2 regions of the Streptomyces sp. NPDC006925 genome follow, and region 1 is predicted to be linked to the other one. Evidence: riboswitches for the same ligand, from Rfam matches in the RefSeq annotation. Region 1 holds a riboswitch; the other holds the start of a gene.
The links. Region 1 has a riboswitch for S-adenosylmethionine ahead of ACFYNS_RS04415 (aminotransferase class V-fold PLP-dependent enzyme). Riboswitches for the same ligand answer to the same signal wherever they lie in the genome.
Positions count from the first base shown of each region.

Region 2: linked by a shared signal. The riboswitch ahead of thrC (threonine synthase) and the one ahead of ACFYNS_RS04415 (aminotransferase class V-fold PLP-dependent enzyme) in region 1 are both predicted to bind S-adenosylmethionine.

Region 1 covers NZ_JBIAGB010000002.1:395,179-399,581, forward strand. The annotation lists gene ACFYNS_RS04410 (uroporphyrinogen-III synthase) at 1-976, shown strand, start outside; SAM riboswitch class IV at 1,550-1,669, shown strand; gene ACFYNS_RS04415 (aminotransferase class V-fold PLP-dependent enzyme) at 1,848-3,260, shown strand; gene ACFYNS_RS04420 (Lrp/AsnC ligand binding domain-containing protein) at 3,292-3,573, opposite strand; gene ACFYNS_RS04425 (rhomboid family intramembrane serine protease) at 3,570-4,304, opposite strand.
Region 2 covers NZ_JBIAGB010000009.1:35,206-39,608, forward strand. The annotation lists gene ACFYNS_RS14735 (trehalose-6-phosphate synthase) at 1-661, opposite strand, end outside; gene ACFYNS_RS14740 (glucosyl-3-phosphoglycerate synthase) at 743-1,744, opposite strand; SAM riboswitch class I at 2,063-2,212, shown strand; gene thrC (threonine synthase) at 2,230-3,543, shown strand; gene ACFYNS_RS14750 (MoaD/ThiS family protein) at 3,730-4,005, shown strand.

The sequences.
Region 1 (4,403 bases):
CGCCACCGAGGAACTCCTCGCCCGCCCGCCGGTCGTGGCCGTCGCCACCACCGGCATCGGCTTCCGCGGCTGGATGGAGGCCGCCGACGGCTGGGGCCAGGGCGAAGCCCTGCGCGGCGTCCTCGCCCGGAGCGAGGTGCTGGCCCGCGGCCCCAAGGCGTGCGGCGCGCTGCGCGCGGCCGGCCTCCGCGAAGCCTGGTCCCCGGCCTCGGAGTCCTCCACCGAGGTCCTCGAACGCCTGCTGGCCCGCGCGGACCTGGAGGGACTCCGCATTGCCGTCCAGCTCCACGGGGAACCGCTGCGCGACTTCATCGACGCACTGCGCGGCGCCGGTGCCGAGGTCGTGCCGGTGCCCGTCTACCGGTGGACGGGCCCCGTCGACCCCGCCCCCCTCGACCGGCTCATCGACGCCGTGCTGGCCGGCGGCGTGGACGCCCTCACCTTCACCAGCGCGCTGGCCGCCGCCGGGCTCTACACCCGCGCCGAAGAACGCGGAGCGCAAGCGGTCGACGACCTGACCCGGGTACTCCGCAGCCGTACCCAGGTCGCCTGCGTCGGCCCCGTCACCGCCGCGCCCCTGCTCGACCGGGACATCCCCGCCTACTGGCCCGAGCGATTCCGGGTCGGCGCCCTCGTCCGACTGCTGGGCGAGCGACTGCCCGCCACCGCGCCGGTGCTGCCCGCGGCGGGACATACGCTGGAGGTGCGGGGCACCGCCGCCCTCCTCGACGGCGAACTGCGGCCCGTCAGCCCGGCACCCATGGCCGTGCTGCGGGCGCTTGCGCGGCGGCCCGGAGCGGTGGTTTCGTGCGCCGATCTGCTGGGGTGCCTGCCCGGCGGGGGGACCGACGAGCATGCCGTCGAGGCTGCCGTCGCTCGTCTGCGGGCCGCCCTCCGGGCGCCCTCTGTGGTGCAGACCGTCACCAAACGCGGGTACCGCATCGCCCTCGATCCCGCCGCGGCCTGCGCCCCCTGACGCCGCCCCCTTGCGGGGGCGCGGCCCCCTCCGCGGGCCGCCTCGCCTGTCGGGGCTTTGCCCCGGGCCCCCGGGGCCCCCGTCCGTTGTTTGCCGGGTGCGGCGTTCGTTGTCGGGGGCTTCGCCCCCGAACCCCCTTGTCCTCGCCGGACGGGCGTTGGGGCGGCTCCGCCCCCCAACACCCCCCGCTAGGGGGCTTCGCCCCCTAGGACCCCCAGCCGCACCCACGCGAGAGCTTGCGTTCGTGTGCTCCGGACCAGTGTCCTGGTCCGTTGTCTGCGGGAAGTGTCCTGATGCCGTCCGTCACAGCGCAAGAGCGCTCCCGCAGTCGGGATTCCTCCGGCGGTTGCCGGATACGGGAAAGGAGAGGCTCAGGTCTGGGTGCCTGGGGTGTCTAAGGGGGCGGAGCCCCCTTGGCGGGGGGCCGTTGGGGGGCAGCGCCCCCCGACACGACCTCTCGGCGGCAGCCGAAAACGACGGGGGGCGTGCCCCCACAACGCAAACGCAGTCCGCGGAGGGGGAACCGACCCCGCGACGTCGTACTCCGCGAAGGGTGTGGCATACTGCCTCGCAGGTCACGAGTGACAGCGAGAAAGGGCCCCGGCCCGCTGTCCGGCAACCCTCCGTCCGTGGCGGGGTGCCCCGGGTGATGACCAGGCCGTAGGACAACAAGGTCTGCGGCAAGCGCGGATCCCTCACGCCAGGGGTCCTGGTCTTCGAGGGAGTTCTCCGTGAGCAAGCGAATGCGCTAGGGCCGACGGGCAGCGCCGCAGCGCCGCACACCCGTTTTCGGCCCTCCTCCTGACGTTCTGTCATGTTTCGGCGCGCCGCCAGGCGCCTCCTTGCCGCTCACCCCGTCCGGAGTACTTCCATGCCGTTCACCGCACCTTTTGTACCGGTTTCTGATTCCTGTCGTGAGGAGTCCGCCCCGCTTCCCGTCCTGGGCCGTGACGTCCGCGTGCCGCTGGTCACCGGTGGGGAGGTGACGTACGGGGCGCTGGACTACGCGGCCAGCGCGCCCGCGCTGCAGCGGGTGTGGGACGACGTGGCGGCGTACGCGCCGTACTACGGCAGCGTGCACCGGGGCGCGGGCCACCTCTCGCAACTGTCGACGGACCTGTTCGAACAGAGCAGGCGGACCGTCGCCGACTTCCTGGGGTGCCGCGAGGGCGACCAGGTCGTCTTCACCCGGGCGACGACCGACTCGCTCAACCTGCTGGCGGGGGCGCTGCCGTCCGGCACCCGGGTGTTCGTCTTCGAGACCGAGCATCATGCCTCGCTGCTGCCGTGGCGGGCGCACGAGGTGGCGTATCTGGACGCACCCCGCTCGCCCGAACAGGCGGTCGCCACGCTGGAGTCGGCGCTGCATGCCGCGCCGGCCGGACCCAAGCTGGTCTGCGTGACCGGTGCGTCGAACGTGACGGGTGAGGTGTGGCCGGTGCGTGAGCTCGCGCGCGCCGCCCACCGGCACGGCGCCCGCCTGGTCCTGGATGCGGCGCAGCTCGCCCCGCACCGGCCCGTCAGCCTGACGGAGCTGGAGGCGGACTGGGTGGCTCTCTCCGGGCACAAGCTGTACGCGCCGTTCGGCGCCGGGGTGCTGGCGGGCCGCGCCGACTGGCTGAGCACGGCGGAGCCGTATCTGGCAGGCGGCGGTGCGAGCCGCCGGGTGGCCCGTGCCGCGGACGGCGGGGTGGATGTGGAGTGGCACACCACCGCGGCCCGCCACGAGGCCGGTTCGCCCAACGTCATCGGCGCGTACGCCGTCGCCTCCGCCTGCCGGGCGCTGGCCGAGGCCGGGTTCGACCGCCTCGTCGCCCGGGAGGAGGAGCTGCTGGCCCGGCTTGTCGGCGGGCTGGCGGAGCTGCCCGAGGTGCGGGTCCTCTCGCTGTTCGGGGAGGACGCCGACCGGGTGGGGGTGGTCTCCTTCGTCGTCGAGGGATGGAGCAGCTCGCACTTCGCTGCGGCGCTCTCCGCCGAGTACGGGATCGGGGTCCGGGACGGCCTCTTCTGCGCCCATCCGCTGCTGCGCACCCTGCTCGGACAGCAGGGGGACGCGCCCGGCGAGTGCGGGGGGCTCGGCGAGTCGGCCGGGGAGGCGCCCGCGCTCGACGCGATCCGGGTCAGTTTCGGCGCCGGGACGCCGGACGAGCACGTGGACCGGTTCGTCACCGCCGTGCGCGAGCTGGTGCGTGACGGCGCACGCTGGACCTACCGTGCGGAGGGCGGCCGCTGTGTCCCGGAGCCCGCGGCCGCACCGCGGGCGAGGGTCGGGCGGGACCGCTGACCGTCCGGCCCGCCGCGGGAGGCAGGCGGGCTCAGGCGTCCAGGCCGATGGCGAAGGCCGACTCCAGGTCGTGCTGGGAGTAGGTGCGGAAGGCGATGTGGGTCTCGGTGGACTCCACGCCGGAGACCTTGCTGATCCGGCCGGGGATGATGTCGGCGAGGTCGTCGTGCTGGGCGACGCGGACCATGGCGATCAGATCGTGTGCACCGGTGACGGAGTAGACCTCGCTGACGCCCTCGATGGCGGCGATCTGCTCGGCGATCTCGGGGATGCGGTCGGTGCTCGTCCGGATGAGGACGATGGAAGTGATCACGGTGGGGTCTCTCCCTCGGACGCCGGGGTTGGCCCGGCCACTCTAGCCCGGCGGTGGTGGAGCCAGACGGACAGGAAGCCCAGCGTGAATCCGGCCACGTGGGCCAGGTAGGCGACGCCGGGCCCTTCCGCGTCCTGCCGGGCGGCCAGCCACTGGAGGGTCAGCCAGAAGAGCAGCACCGCCCAGGCCGGGAAGCGCAGCGGCAGGAAGAAGAGGAAGGGGAAGACACTCGTCACCCGGGTACGCGGGTGCAGGCAGAGGAAGGCGCCCAGCACGGCGGAGATCGCTCCGGAGGCGCCGACCAGCGTCTCGTCCGAGACCGGGTGGGCTGCCGCGTAGCAGAGCATCGCCGCGTAGCCGGTGCCCAGGTAGAAGAGGAAATAGCGCAGCGGTCCCATCCGCTGCTCGACCGGGCCGCCGAAGACGACGAGGAACAGGAGGTTGCCGAGCAGATGCAGCCAGCCGGCGTGCAGGAACAGCGCGGTCAGCGGAGTCGGCAGTGGACGCAGGGCACCGCTGAACAGCGTGTGGGGCACCACGCCCCACCGGCGGAAGTAGGCCGCCCTGACCTCCTCCAGCGCCTGCCCCGTACCGTGGGAGGGGAGGAGGCCGGAGGCCGGTCCGACGAGGAAGACCAGGCAGCAGCAGCCGATCAGGGCGTAGGTGACCAGGGGCCGCGGCTCCGCGCTGGGGTCCGCGTGCCGGGTCTCGGCGTGGCCGGTGCCGTCCATGAGCGGATCATGACGCCTCGCCGCCCGGGCATGCTCCTCGACACACGCGGGGGGCACGCGGACGGTCCTAGGCCGTAGGGTTTACGGGACGTGACCCCG
Region 2 (4,403 bases), on a different contig from region 1:
CCGGGAGCAGCCGGAAGTAGTCGGCGGGCGCCCACGGCGTGTGGGAGAAGTGGCCGATCCGCAGGTCGGGGCGGCGTGCGCGGAGCATCCCGGGGACCAGCGCGAGGTGGTAGTCCTGCACCAGGACGGCGGCACCGTCGTCGGCCTCCCGCGCCAGCGCGTCCGCGAAAGCGGCGTTGTACGCCTCGTAACCGGCCCACTGGCCGCTGAAGTCCTCGTCGAAGGCGGGCTCCAGCGGCGTGTGGTACAGCATGTGATGGGTGAACCACAGTACGGAGTTGGCGATGCCGTGGTAGGCCGCCTCGAAGGTGTCGGCCGGGATGTCCAGCATCCGCACCGGCTGCCCGCCGGTGTCCCCCGGGTCCAGCCGTCCCCGCGCCGACCTGGCCGCCTCGCGGTCGCCGTCGCCGAGCGCGGCGCACACCCACAGCGCGTCCGCCTCCGGGCCGATGGCCGAGAGTCCGGAGACCAGCCCGCCGCCGCCGCGCCTGGCGGAGAGCGTGCCGTCCTCCGCGCGCGTGTAGGACACCGGGCCGCGGTTGGACGCCACCAGCACCCGCGCCGAGCCTCCCCCGGCCTGCCGCGCCCCGGGCGCTTCCCCAGCTCCCTGGGATGCTGCTCCCCGCGGTGCTGCTCCGGGCGGTGTTCCTCCAGCGACCATGCCGCTGAGCCTAGCCACCGCCGAAACCGCTCAAACGTGCCCGTCGGCCCCCGAACACGGACAGGGGTACCTCCGGGCCGCTCATGCCGCCATCCGCTGCCCGTACTCGGGCACGGTGCACATGGGAGGGCGCTCCTCGACGTCCACCAGGTGGCCGCGGGGGACGAAGCACCCCGTCCCGTCCCGCTCGAACTGGGTCAGCGCCGTGCCGCCCGACAGCGCCTCGATCGCGCCGCGCGTGCCGTCCACCGTCGCCGGGCCCCGGGCGATGCGGCGCTCGGCCGCCGCGTGGATGGCGGTCGCCATCCGGCCGAGCGCCTGCCCGTCCTGGTTGCGGTGCAGCCGGACCCCCACGTCGACCTGGGCCAGCGCGTCCAGCCCCACCAGCTCCAGGGTGTCGACCAGCAGCGCCAGCTCCACCCCGTAGCCCACCGGGAACGGCAGCCGCTCCAGCAGCGAACGGCGTGCCGCGTACTCGCCGCCCAGCGGCTGGACGAGGCCGGCCAGCAGGGGCCAGTGCAGATTCAGCAGCGGACGCGCCACCAGTTCGGTCACCCGCCCGCCGCCCGCCGGGTTGTCCCGCAGCGGACGGTCGTACATCGCCTTGACCAGGTGCACGTCCGGTTCGGTCAGCAGCGGCCCGACGATGCCGGTGACGAAGTCCGGCGAGAACTCGCGCAGGTCGGCGTCGACGAAACAGACGATGTCGCCGCTGGTCGCCAGCAGGGAACGCCACAGCACCTCGCCCTTGCCGGGGCGGGGCGGCAGCCTGGGCAGCACCTCGTCCCGGTGGACCACCTCGGCCCCGGCGGCCGCGGCGACCTCGGCGGTCCGGTCGGTGGAGCCGGAGTTCATCACGATCAGCTCGTCCACCAGCGCGGTCCCGGTGCCGGGGTGCGGAGTGGCCAGCCCGCGGCGTATCACCGAGACGATGTCGCCGACGGTGGCCTCCTCGTCTAGCGCGGGCAGCACCACGCTGACGGTGGTGCCGGTGCGGCGCTTCGCCGCCAGCAGGTCCTCCAGCGGCCGGTCCGCGACGCGCCAGGAACGGCGCCGCAGCCAGCGGCCCACTTCGTCGAGCACGTGCGCGCCTTCCTGTAGTCGGTCCGGTCGGATCTGTGGTCGGTCCGATCGGATCTGTAGCCGGTCCGGTCGGATCTGTGGTCGGGTGGTCGGGCCGGTCGGTCGGGTCCGGGGGCGGGCCGAGGAGCGCCCGGCGGTACCGTTGCCGCCCCGGACCGGGGAGGACGAGCAGTGGAAGATCCATCTCGCGGTTCGGACGTCCCCCTCAAGCGTGACCGCCGTCGGTTACAGTCTTGAACAACGCAGGTGACCTCCGCATCTCGGGGTCGCCGCGACACAAACGCCCGGGCGGCTGTCGGCCGCCCGTAGCCATAGTGCAGCTCATCCAGAGGGGCAGAGGGAACGGCCCGTTGAAGCCCCGGCAACCATCCCGCGATCCGCGCGTACGCGGACTCAAAGGCGAGACCGCCTCGTGGGGACGGTGCCAATTCCGGCCCGTGACGAGATACGCCACGGGGAAGATGAGGAGAAAGGGCCTCGCCTCCATGGCTGTGCAGACAGTTGCAGCGAACAGCACCACCTCCACCGGCACCGCCGGCAGCACCCCCTACGACCTCGGTGCCGCAGTGGCCCTCTCCTGCCGTGAGTGCGGCACCCGCACCGAGCTGGGCCCCAGCTTCGTGTGCCTGGAGTGTTTCGGCCCGCTGGAAGTGGCCTACGAGCTCCCCTCCGGCGACCCGGAGGAGCTGCGGCGGCGCATCGCCGCCGGGCCCGCCTCGATGTGGCGCTACGCGCCGCTGCTGCCGGTGCCTGCCGACGTCGCCGAGAGGCCGAACCTGAACCCCGGTCTCACCCAGCTGGTGAAGGCCGACCGGCTCGCCGCCGAACTGGGCGTGACCGGCGGGCTCTACGTCAAGGACGACTCCGGCAATCCGACCCACTCCTTCAAGGACCGCCCGGTCGCCATCGCCCTGGAGGCAGCGCGCGCCTTCGGGTTCACCACCCTCTCCTGCTCCTCGACCGGCAACCTGGCCGGCGCGGTGGGTGCCGCCGCCGCCCGGGCCGGACTGCGCTCGTGCGTGTTCATCCCGGACGGGCTGGAGCAGTCCAAGGTGGTGATGGCCGCGATCTACGGGGGCGAACTCGTCGCGATCGACGGCACCTACGACGACGTGAACCGCTTCTGCTCCGAGCTGATCGGCGACCCGCTGGGCGAGGGGTGGGGCTTCACGAACGTCAACCTGCGGCCGTTCTACGCCGAGGGATCGAAGTCGCTGGCGTACGAGATCTGCGAGCAGCTCGGCTGGCGGCTGCCCGACCAGCTCGTCATCCCCGTCGCCTCCGGCTGCCAGCTCGTGAAGATCGACAAGGGGCTGCGGGAGCTGATCCGGCTCGGGCTCGTCGAGGACAAGCCGTACCGCATCTACGCCGCGCAGGCCGAGGGCTGCTCGCCGGTGTCCCGCGCGTACAAGGACGGCACCGGTGCCGTGCGCCCGGTCAAGCAGCCGGACACCATCGCCAAGTCCCTGGCCATCGGGGACCCGGCGGACGGGCCGTACGTGGTCGACATCTGCACGCGCACGGGCGGCGCCGTCGACGACGTGAACGACGCCGAGATCGTGGAGTCCATCGCGCTGCTCGCCCGGACCGAAGGGGTGTTCGCGGAGACGGCCGGGGGTGTCACGCTGGGCGTGACCCGCAAGCTGATCGAGTCCGGTGCCATCGACCCGACGCTCACGACGGTCGTCCTGAACACCGGCGACGGACTCAAGACCCTCGACGCCGTGGCCGCCACGGCGCGGCCCACCGCCGTGATCCGCCCCAACCTGGCCGCCTTCCGCGAGGCCGGTCTGGCCTGACCGGGGGTCTCCCGGGGCGCGCGCCGCCCCGGGAGCCACCGCGGCGCCTCGAGGGGCCGCGGGCTTCGCAGGCCCGCAGCGCCTCGAACGGCTGAAATCCGCCCCCCGGTGTTTGCCCGGTGTTCCGCATCGGGAGTGCCGGAGCGGGCCCCTGGGACGCGTCCCCTACACGTGAGGAAGATCGACATGAGCGTCAACGTCCGGATCCCCACCATCCTCCGCACCTACACGGGCGGTCAGGCCGAGGTCAGCGCCGAGGGCGGGACTCTCGCCGAGGTGCTGGCGGACCTGGAGAAGAACCACACGGGCATCTCCGCCCGCGTCCTGGACGACGCCGGGAAGCTGCGCCGCTTCGTCAACGTCTACGTCAACGACGACGACGTCCGCTTCGAACAGGGGCTGCAGACCCCCACCCCGGACGGCACCGGTGTCTCCATCATTCCGGCGGTCGCCGGCGGCTGACCGGTCGCACGCGCGGCGGGTCTGGCCGGTCCTCCGCCGCCGGACCAGCCCCGGCCCGCCGGGTCCCGGACCACCGCTCGCCAGCAGGGCTTACGCCGTGGGGTCGCCCCCTCCGAAGAGAATCGGAGGGGGCGATTCCGTGTTTCGGGAGGCGGTAGAGTGACGGAAGTTCCCCCACCCGGCACCCGCCGACCGCCGCGCAGACCGCGGCGGGCACGGCCGAGGACGGGACAGCGCCGCGACGACAACGGGACAAGTTACGGTCGAAAACCGGACGGCAATTGTCGCGAAGACTCCAAATGTCTGGCCCGACTTGCCCTGCTTCGGGACCAGTTGAGGCTTATTTCCGATCAGCCGTGCCCAGAATTCTCGTCCGATTGACCTGTTGCACAGGGCGT